DNA from 3 places in the Micromonospora sp. NBC_01392 genome. Region 2 is predicted to be linked to each of the others. Evidence: riboswitches for the same ligand, from Rfam matches in the RefSeq annotation. Region 2 holds a riboswitch; each other region holds the start of a gene.
What was found. A riboswitch is a leader RNA that binds a small molecule or an ion and turns the genes downstream of it on or off. The one in region 2 is predicted to bind cyclic di-AMP.

Region 1 (3,264 bases), 1.7 Mb from region 2:
GCGCGAGCTGAGCACGTACGCCGATCGGCAGCGCGCGGCCCGGGCCGCCGCCCGGGAGCGCCCGGTGGACTACCGCGACTTCGCCCACGTGGTGGTGGACGAGTCGCAGGACGTCTCGCCGATGCAGTGGCGGATGGTCGGTCGGCGCGGCCGGCTGGCGTCCTGGACCGTGGTCGGCGATCCGGCGCAGACCGCCTGGACCGGCGATCCGCAGGAGCTGGACCGGGCGCGTGACCAGGCGCTGGGGCGGCGGCCCCGGCGTCGCTTCGAGCTGACCACCAACTACCGCAACTCGGCGGAGATCTTCGCGGTGGCGGCGGCGGAGATCCGCCGGCGGTATCCGGATCTGGCGCTGCCCGTCGCGGTGCGCTCCACCGGCGTGCCGCCCATGGAGCGGACGGTGGCCGCGGCCGAGCTGCCGGCGGCCACGGTCGAGGCGGTCCGGGCGCTGCTGGCCGAGGTGGAGGGCACGGTCGGCGTGATCACGCCGGTGCCGCGCCGGGACGAGGTGGCCGGTTGGCTGGGCGACCTCGACGCGGGCCGGCTCCAGGTGGTCACCAGCCTCCAGGCCAAGGGCATGGAGTACGACGGGGTGGTGCTGGTCGCGCCGAGCGAGATCCGGGCCGACCCGGGCTCGGGTGTCCGCACGCTCTACGTCGCGCTGTCCCGGGCCACCCAGCGCCTGACCACGCTCGATCCGGTGGGCTGACGCCACAGTTACTTGCACACATAGCGATGTGAGCATAGATTGGGCTCGTCCGGGACCCGGGGCGGGAGGGTGTGTGCGTGGGCGCAGGTCATGACCACAGCGGTGCGGTGGCCAACGCGGCGCACCGGCACTCCGGCCGGCTCTGGGCGGCGTTCGTGCTGCTCGCCGTGCTGATGGTGGTCGAGGCGGTGGCCGCCGTCACGACCGGTTCGCTCGCGCTGCTCTCCGACGCCGGCCACATGTTCACCGACGTGCTCGGCATCGGCATGGCGCTCGCGGCGATCACCGCCACCCGGCGCGCCCGGACCGACCCGCAACGCACGTTCGGGCTCTACCGGCTGGAGGTGCTCGCCGCGCTGGCCAACGCGGTGCTGCTCGGCGCCGTCGCGGTCTACGTCCTGATCGAGGCGGTACGCCGGTTCGGCGAGCCGCCGGAGGTGCTCGCCGGACCGATGCTGGTGGTGGCCGTGCTCGGCCTGCTCGCCAACGTCGCCGCGTTCGCGCTGCTGCGCTCCGGCGCCCAGGAGAGCATCAACCTGCGCGGCGCGTACCTGGAGGTGCTGGGCGACCTGCTCGGCTCGCTCGGCGTGATCGGCGCCGCGCTGGTCATCACGGTCACCGACTGGTGGTGGGCCGACCCGCTGGTCGCGGTGGCGATCGGCCTGTTCATCCTGCCGCGCACCTGGCGGCTCGGCCGGGCCGCGGTGCGCATCCTGGTGCAGGCCGCGCCGGAACACCTCCAGGTGACCGCGGTGCACGACCGGCTGACCGCCGTGCCCGGCGTGGCCGAGGTGCACGACCTGCACGTCTGGACGCTCACCTCCGGCATGGAGGTGGCCTCGGCGCACCTGACCACCGATCCGGGCGCCGAGGTCGCCACCGTGCTGGCCGCCGCCCGGGCCGCGCTGCACGAGGACTTCTCGATCGATCACGCGACGTTGCAGATCGAACCCGGAGCGTCCACCGGTGCCTGCGGCCCGACCGGCTGGTAGTTAGGACAGACTTAAATCCAAGTGGTTATTGTTAGCTTATGCCGGTTTTGCCCGGTATCCGACTCCGGGTGGCGGAGCCGGCTCCGGGCAACGCCGGTAGGCTCGGTCGCGGCCGACCCGCAGGCGTCATCCGGCGCCGACGGATCGGCCGTCGCCTAATCGCCCGCAGGGCGAGCCGGGGAACCACGTACGTGGGGTGCATCCGCGTCAGCGGTAGGGATCTTCCGTCCCGAACCCGTCAGCTAACCCGGTCGGCGGTTGACGGAAGGACACGTGAATGCCCCCAGTGGCACCTGTACGACGGACGGCCGCCCGGATGGCGGCCCTACTCGTCGCGATGCTGACCCTCGGCCTCGTGACGGCACCGGTCTCCCCCGCCTCGGCGACGCCCCCGACCGGCCGGCTCGCCGCCGCGCCCGGCGACGACGACGAGGGTGGCACGCCGGCGCTGCGCGCCAAGCTCGACGCCGCCAGCAAGGGCTGGCTGGAGGCCAAGGCCGCGCTGAACCGGTCGGTGACCCGGCAGAAGCAGCTCAACGAACGACTCGTGACGATCGACGCGGAACTGACCGAGCGCAACGCCAAGGTCGGTGAGATCGCCGAGGTGGCGTACCGCACCGGCCGGATGGGCACCGCCGCGGCGCTGCTCGGCAGCACCAGCCCGGAAGGCTTCATGGACCGGGCCGCCGCCCTGGAGACGGTCGCCGCGCACGAGGACCGGACGCTGCGCGAGCTGATCACCACCCGCGACGAGGCGATCCGCACCCGTACCGCGCTCGACGGCGAGGTCCGGGAACAACGCAAGCAGGTCACGGTGATGGCCAAGCGCAAGGAGCAGGCCGAGCAGGCGCTGGAGGAGGCCAACAACCGGCCCTCCGCCAGCAGCGGCAGCGGCAGCAGCGGCAGCGGGATCCGGGGCACCTCCACCGCGAACGCGAAGCCGGCCAAGCGCAACTCCGACGGCTCCTGGCCGGCCGAGTCGTGCAGCGTCAACGATCCGACGCCGGCCAGCGGCTGCATCACCCCGCGTACGCTGCACGCGCTGCAACAGGCGAAGGCCGCCGGCTTCACCCGGTACGTCTCCTGCCACCGACCCAGCGGCTCCGGCGAGCACCCGAAGGGCCGGGCCTGCGACTTCGCGGCCCAGAAGAGCGGCTTCGGCGGCGTGGCCAGCGGCGGCGACCGGACGTACGGCAACAACCTGGCCGCGTACTTCGTGCGCAACGCCGACCCGCTCGCCGTGCTCTACGTGATCTGGTTCAAGCAGATCTGGCTACCCAGCAGCGGCTGGAAGTCGTACAGCGGGGGCAACGGCGACCCGTCCAGCGACCACACCAACCACGTGCACCTGTCGGTCTACTGAGCACTACGCCCCACGACGTACACCGGGTGTCGTCGCGCGGCCCACGACGTGGGCCGCGCGACGGGACGACGATCGGGACATGAGACGACTCTCCCCCGCCGGCCGCAAGGCGCTGCTCACCGCGCACCTGGTCACCTCGCTGGGCTGGCTCGGCACCGACCTGACGCTGCTCGCGCTCGGCGTCGCCGGGCTGCGGGGCG
Region 2 (3,264 bases):
TGGCCGGGCATGAAGATCGGCCAGCTCTGCATCTTCCGGCTCTCGTCGCCGGCCGAGCACCCGTACGGCTCGGCCGTCTACGGCTCGCGCTACCAGGGTCAGCGCGGCCCGACGCCGAGTCGGTCCTGGCAGAGCTGGCGCACCTGGCCGACCCGCTGACGCCGAGCGTGGTTGTTAAGAGGGGCCCCCTGTTATGCGGAATGCGTTAACAGGGGGCCCCTCCTTGCACCTCAGCCGGGGCGGCCGTAGCTGTTGATGTCGCCGTCGTCGACGCGCTTCATGGTGATGGGCTTGCCGGACTGGGAGGCGTGCACCACCCAGCCGTCCCCGACGTACATGCCCACGTGGTGCAGGTCGCCGTAGTAGAAGACCAGGTCACCGGCGCGCAGCTCGGCGCGGCTGACCCGCCTCGTCACGTCGTGCTGCTGGCGGGCGTTGTGCGGCAGCGAGACCCCGGCCTTCGCCCAGGCGGCCATGGTCAGGCCCGAGCAGTCGAAGTGGTCCGGGCCGGCCGCGCCCCACACGTAGATCTTGCCGATCTGGGCGCAGGCGAACTTGACCGCCACCCCGGCCGCGCCGCCCGGGTATCCGGCGGGACAGGGAGCCGGGCGCAGCGGGCCGCCGCCACCGTTGCCGTACACCTTGAGCCGCAGCTTCTGGAGCTTGGCGATCTCGGCGTCGATCTGCTTCTTCTTCGCCGCGAGCTGGGCCTCGGTGCGGCTCAGGTCGGCGACCATCGCGTCCAGCGGCTTCTTCTTCGCGGCCAGCTCGTCGCGCAGCGCGGCGATGTCGCGGACCTGCTCCTGCTGGTGGTGCGCGAAGCGGTCGAGCATTTCCAGGCCGGCGACCAGCTCACTCGGCGAACGGCTGCCCAGCAGCGCGTTGACGGTGGAGAGGTTGTCGCCCTTGTACGCGTCGGCGGCGAGCCCGCCGACCTGGCCGAGCGCGGCGTCCACCCGGGCCTGGAGCGGGGCGATCTGCTTGCCGAGCGCGTCGGCCTGCTTGCGGCGCACCGCGAGCTGCGCGCGGACGGCGTTGACCTGTTCGATGACGGGTTCGAGCTTGTTCCAGTCGCGGTCGATCTGGGCCTCGATCTCGGCGACCGAGGGTTCCGCGTGCGCCGCCGTCGCGCCACCGGTCAGGACGACCGCGGCGCCGACCAGGGCGGCGAGTGTGGTGGTGAAGCGGGACCAGCGGAAACGCGGCACGGCGGCGGACCGGTCGACGGACCGGCTCGACGTCGGCCGCGGGGCATGGTGGGCCACCGGGCGTCCGTACTCCTTCTGCCTGACCGCCTACCGGGTTAGCTGACGGGTTCGGGCGGGAAGGGAAGCGCCCTACCACAGTGGCTGCGGATTCACCCCAGGTACCTGGGTCCCCGGTTCGCCCGTGGGCGACTCGGCGGTGTCGGGCCGTCACCGACCGGGTTGGACGGTGAAACGTGCGGCCGACGATTGACCAGAGTAAGGATTCCCGTTATCGATCCGCAACCCGAACGGCCGTGACACTCCGTACCGGATGCGCCACACGAGCGCGAATGAAGCTTTCTTTCATGTCGGATTACTGCCCGGAAAGGTATTGACCCTTGTGGGTGGGCGGAGTGAGGGTGGAACGCAGTGACCCCCATCCCTGTCCAGGAGGTTCGATGCACCTCTCAGCCCCGCCGTCGAGCAGACGGATCCTGCTCGCCGCCGCCGTGGCGACGGCCACCGCGCTGGCCACCATCGGCCCGGTGAGCGCCGCGCCCCAGGCCAGCCGGCCCACCGGCGACCGCCAGCAGCAGTACGCTGCCGCGGCGGCCGAGTACGGCGTACCGCAGAACGTGCTGCTCGGTGTCTCCTACCTGGAGTCGAGGTGGGACACCCACCCGGGCCAGCCCAGCACCAGCGGCGGCTACGGCCCGATGCACCTGACCGACGCCACGCACGTCCTGGCCACGCCGGGCAGCGCGCACGTCGACGAGGACGAGGACCCGCGCGGCGACGACGCCCGCCCGCTCCGGCTCGACCCGGCCACCGCCGCCGCGCCGACCCGGGAGACGCCGCTGCCGACCGCCTCGCTCCAGACGCTCGACGCCGCCGCCACGCTCACCGGGCTGGACGCGCAGACGCTGCGCACCGACCCGGCGGCGAACATCCGCGGTGGCGCGGCACTGCTGGCGTCGTACCAGAAGGCACTGGGTGGGCCGGTCGGCGCCGGCAGCGACGTCGCGGCCTGGTACGGCGCGGTGGCCCGCTACTCCGGCGCGGACACGTCCGACGCGGCGGCGGCCTTCGCCGACGAGGTCTACGACCAGCTCGGCCAGGGCGCGGCCCGGACCACCGACGACGGGCAGCGGGTCACGCTGGCCGCCAGCGCCATCCGGCCGGACCGGGCCGGGCTGGCCCGGCTCGGGCTGCGTCACGCCGCGCGGCCGGACGGGCTGGAGTGCCCGGTGCGGCTGGCCTGCGAGTGGATTCCCGCCCCCTACGAGCAGCTCAGCGCCGACCCGGGCGACTACGGCAACCACGACCTGGGCGACCGGCCGAAGCAGCAGAAGATCGAATACATCGTCATCCACGACACCGAGGGCTACTTCGCCCCCAGCGTCGACCTGGTGAAGCGGGCCGACTACCTGGGCTGGCACTACACGCTGCGGTCGGTGGACGGCTACGTCGCGCAGCACATCAAGGCCAAGGACGTCGGCTGGCACGCCGGGAACTGGTACGTCAACGCCAAGTCCATCGGCCTGGAGCACGAGGGCTTCGCCGGCCAGGGCACCTGGTACACCGAGGCGATGTACCGCAGCTCGGCCAAGCTGGTCCGCTACCTGGCGCAAAAGTTCGGCATCCCGATGGACCGGCAGCACATCATCGGCCACGACAACGTGCCCGGCATCACCGCCCCGAACGTGCGGGGCATGCACTGGGACCCGGGCCCCTACTGGGACTGGTCGCACTACTTCGACCTGATGAAGGCCCCGTTCCGGACCACCGGCACGTCGCGTACCGGGCTGGTCACCATCGACCCGGACTTCGCCACCAACCGGCCCGCGTTCGTCGGCTGCAACCAGCAGCCGCCGGGCGTCCCGACGCCCACCCCGCCGGCCGCGCCCTGCCCGTCGCGCGGCTCCTCGGCGGTGGTGCTGCGCACCGCGCCGAGCGCGGACGCCCCGCTGGTCAACGACCTCGGGCTGCGCCCGGACGGCACGCCGGACACGATGTACATCTCCGACCACGGCGCCCGCGCCTCCGCCGGACAGACGTACGCGGTGGCCGGCCGCCA
Region 3 (3,264 bases), 2.2 Mb from region 2:
CACGGCGTTGCAGGAGTCGAAGCTGGAGAACCTGGGCCACCTCGGCGACCGCAACGACCACGACTCGCTGGGTCTGTTCCAGCAGCGCCCCTCCTCGGGTTGGGGCACCCCCGAGCAGATCACCGACCCGGAATACTCGACCCTGGCGTTCCTGAAGGGCCTGAAGCAGGTCGACGGCTGGCAGGACATGCCGCTGACCAAGGCCGCCCAGACCGTGCAGGTGTCGGCCTACCCGGATGCGTACGCCCAGTGGGAGAAGCAGGCCACCGACCTCGTCAACCAGCACTGGAACAGCTAAGACATGCAGAAGGCCGGCACCCCGGACAGGGGTGCCGGCCTTCGACGCGTACTCCTCAGGCGGAGTAGCCGCGAGTGGCCATCCAGTTCGCCAGGTCGATGGTGCTGATCCAGTACGACGGCAGCGACGGGTCGGCCGAGTCGGCGATCCGTACGGTTCGACCGTCGTTCTGGTAGCCGACCACGGCGATGTAGTGGCCGCCCGGGAACGAGTGCCAGCCGCCGTTGGTGTCGGTGGCGTCCCCGACGATGTTCGAGACCACCGCCCGGCCGTTGCGGACCGCGTTGACCACGTCGGCCTGGAGCCGGTCGATCTGCGCCTTGGTGGCCGTGCCGGGGATCATGCGGGTCCGGTACGGGTCGCCCTTGACCTGCTGGTTGAGCACCCGGGTGGTGTCCTCGGCCGAGTTGGTGCCCATCTCGGTGGTACCGAGCGCGACGGCGAGTGTGTCCTGGCTGCGCTCGATGCCGGCGGCGCTGAGCGCGTTCCGCACCGCGGCCGGGCCGCAGTAGTAGTAGGTGGTCTGCGCCTGGTAGTCGTAGTCGAGCACCTTGCTCGACGGCGGCTTCGGCGTGGCCTTGCGGGTGGTGTCCGGGTCGGCGACCTTCGCCGACGGCGAGGCCGTGGGCGAGGCGCTGGGCGAGCGGCGGGGCGACGCGCTGGACGACGCGCTCGGCGAGGCGCTCGGCGACGGGACGGCGAGGCGCGCCTCGCTGCGGCTGGCGGTGTCGCCGAGGCGGGAGCCGAGTTCCGCCACCGCGGCGGTGTTCTCCTGCCGGGTCGGCGCGTCGTCGGTGGCGGTCAGCGCGGCGCCGGTGCCGCCGGCCAGCACGAGGGCCGCCGCCGAACCGGCGATGATCTGGTACGGACGCTCGGTCGCGAGGCGACGCAGGTGGCGCTTCAGGTGGTACTTCACGGGTTTCCTCCACGGGGTGGGCGGCACGCGTCAACCCCGCGCGTGGAGGAACTCACACGCGCTGGCGGGCGGGGCGGCCGCGGGAAGTCGCCCGGATGCCGGGCGGGACGGGGTCGGAAGCGCGTCGCGTCAGGCGAGCGCCGGCACCCCGGGGCCGTGGAGGCGGGGAGACGTTCGGGGGGTGGTGGGCACGGGAATGGAACTCCTTCCGTGGCCGCCGACCGGGTTAGCTGACGGATTCGGGCGGGAAGTACGCCCTACCGCGGCCGTGGGCTCGCGGATTCACCCCGGTGTTGCGTTGGGTCCCCGGTTCGTATGCACGATTAGGCGGGTCGGCGCGGCGTCGCCATCTGCGATCGGGAACCGCACCGGACGCGCCGACACTACCGGCGGGTACACGCCCTGCCAAGCGCTCTCAGCTGCTTAAACGTCCTCGACGACTACGGATTCGGAACAGCCGGTCACCGACCTCCCTCAATGGGACAAGCGGCCACGTCGGCGCCGTGCGGCAGGAAGCGGACATCCGGCCGACGGAGAATCGGGCAGCGGGCGCAGCAGGGGCCATCGATCCGGCCGGTCGCCGGCGGTCGGTACCGGTGACCGGCCTCACCGGTTTCGGGTAACGATTCGGTCGACGTGCTTCCCGGGGCCGCTCAGCCGACGCGGGCCGGACGCCACCGGGCCCCCCGCACCGCCGACGGGACCGGGACGCGGCTCGCCGTCGAGACGCGGGACGTGGGCACCGGCCGCAGCGCCGTGGCCGCCGCGTACGCCTCGACGGCGAGCGTCCGGGCCGCCTCGGCGGCCAGTTCGGCGTCCCGCCACGCCAGGCGTTCCCGCTCGGCGGCCGTCTCCCAGCCGGCCCGCCGCCCGTCGCGGACGGTCCGGGCCAGCACGATCTCCTGCTCGGCCGGGTGCCGGCGCGGGTCCCACCCGTTGCGGTGGGCCAGCACGTCGGCGAGCTGGCGGGCGGTCAGCTCCCCCCGCCAGTGCGCCGTCATGGCGGCGTGGTGCAGCCAGCGTTCGCGCGCCGCGTACTCGGCGGGGGTGTGGGGTGTGTGCGGGGTGGGCAGCGCGCCGGCGCCGGCCAGGCGGCGGGCGGCGGCGTCCGCCTCGTCGTAGGCCGTCCAGGCCCGGTCGGCCTCGCTCTGGGCGGCCAACCACTGCTCGCGACGGCGACGGGCGGTCTGCGCGGCCCCGGCGGCGGCCACCGCCACCTCGTCGGCGTAGCGGGCCAGGTCGGCGCGGTGGAGCGCCTCCGCGTCGACCGGTTCGGGTGCCGGCTCACCCGCGCCGTCGCGTTCCGGTCGGGCGACCAGCACGGCGAGCAGGACGAGGGCGAGCACGGTCAGCGCCGACCAGATGGCGGCGGCCTCGGGGACGGCGGTGAGGAAATTGAGGAGAACGGTCTGCGACATGGTCGGCACCTCACGGGAGACAGTGGCGGGTAACTCCGCACGGCCGGTCCGGGGCGGGGCGCGGCCGGAGTTCGGGCGCCGCCGGGCCGCCGAGGCGGTGCGGGGTGAGGTTCGGTGGGCGCGGTCACGGGCCGGGCCCGTGGCGGGTCAGCGGGCGGGCGGGGCCCGCGGACCGGCCGGAGCCGGCGGCTGGCCGACCGGGAACGGGTGCCGCCCGGTCGGGGGCGGGACATCGCCCACCGGCTGCGGCTCGGGAACGCCGACGCGGCTCCGCTGCCGATCGACGACGGGGACGCCCTGCCGCTCGACGACGGTGTCGCCCTGCCGCTCGACGACGGTGTCGCCCTGCCGCTCGGTGACACTGCCGTTCGGCCGTTCGGCGGCGGCGTCGGCCCGCAACCCGGCGACCGGGCCGGCCGCCGCGGGTGCGATCGGGGACCCGCCGGTCGGCAGCGTGGCGGCGCCCAGCGAACAGGCGACGACCACGGCCAGGCTGGCCAGCATCCGTGCGACCCAGCGCGCCACCCACCACACGGGACAGGTGAGCGCGATCGGAGCCACGGGAACAAATTACCGCCGATCCGGGCACGGCGCATCGTCGCCCGGCGTGTCGCGACGCCGTTGACCAGGGT

Region 1: it holds a riboswitch for cyclic di-AMP, as region 2 does, so the genes downstream of both, OG767_RS24670 (coiled-coil domain-containing protein) here and OG767_RS01645 (NlpC/P60 family protein) in region 2, are expected to answer to the same signal.
Region 3: it holds a riboswitch for cyclic di-AMP, as region 2 does, so the genes downstream of both, OG767_RS11620 (C39 family peptidase) here and OG767_RS01645 (NlpC/P60 family protein) in region 2, are expected to answer to the same signal.

Annotation. Positions count from the first base shown of each region.
Region 1 covers NZ_CP109549.1:5,732,365-5,735,628, forward strand. Annotated here, with positions in the region: gene OG767_RS24660 (HelD family protein) at 1-709, shown strand, start outside; gene OG767_RS24665 (cation diffusion facilitator family transporter) at 787-1,701, shown strand; cyclic di-AMP (ydaO/yuaA leader) riboswitch at 1,844-1,974, shown strand; gene OG767_RS24670 (coiled-coil domain-containing protein) at 1,979-3,064, shown strand; gene OG767_RS24675 (hypothetical protein) at 3,144-3,264, shown strand, end outside.
Region 2 covers NZ_CP109549.1:361,300-364,563, reverse strand. Annotated here, with positions in the region: gene dcd (dCTP deaminase) at 1-159, shown strand, start outside; gene OG767_RS01645 (NlpC/P60 family protein) at 231-1,265, opposite strand; cyclic di-AMP (ydaO/yuaA leader) riboswitch at 1,279-1,414, opposite strand; gene OG767_RS01640 (N-acetylmuramoyl-L-alanine amidase) at 1,646-3,264, shown strand, end outside.
Region 3 covers NZ_CP109549.1:2,531,500-2,534,763, reverse strand. Annotated here, with positions in the region: gene OG767_RS11625 (hypothetical protein) at 1-298, shown strand, start outside; gene OG767_RS11620 (C39 family peptidase) at 354-1,214, opposite strand; cyclic di-AMP (ydaO/yuaA leader) riboswitch at 1,415-1,554, opposite strand; gene OG767_RS11615 (hypothetical protein) at 1,868-2,632, opposite strand; gene OG767_RS11610 (hypothetical protein) at 2,780-3,193, opposite strand.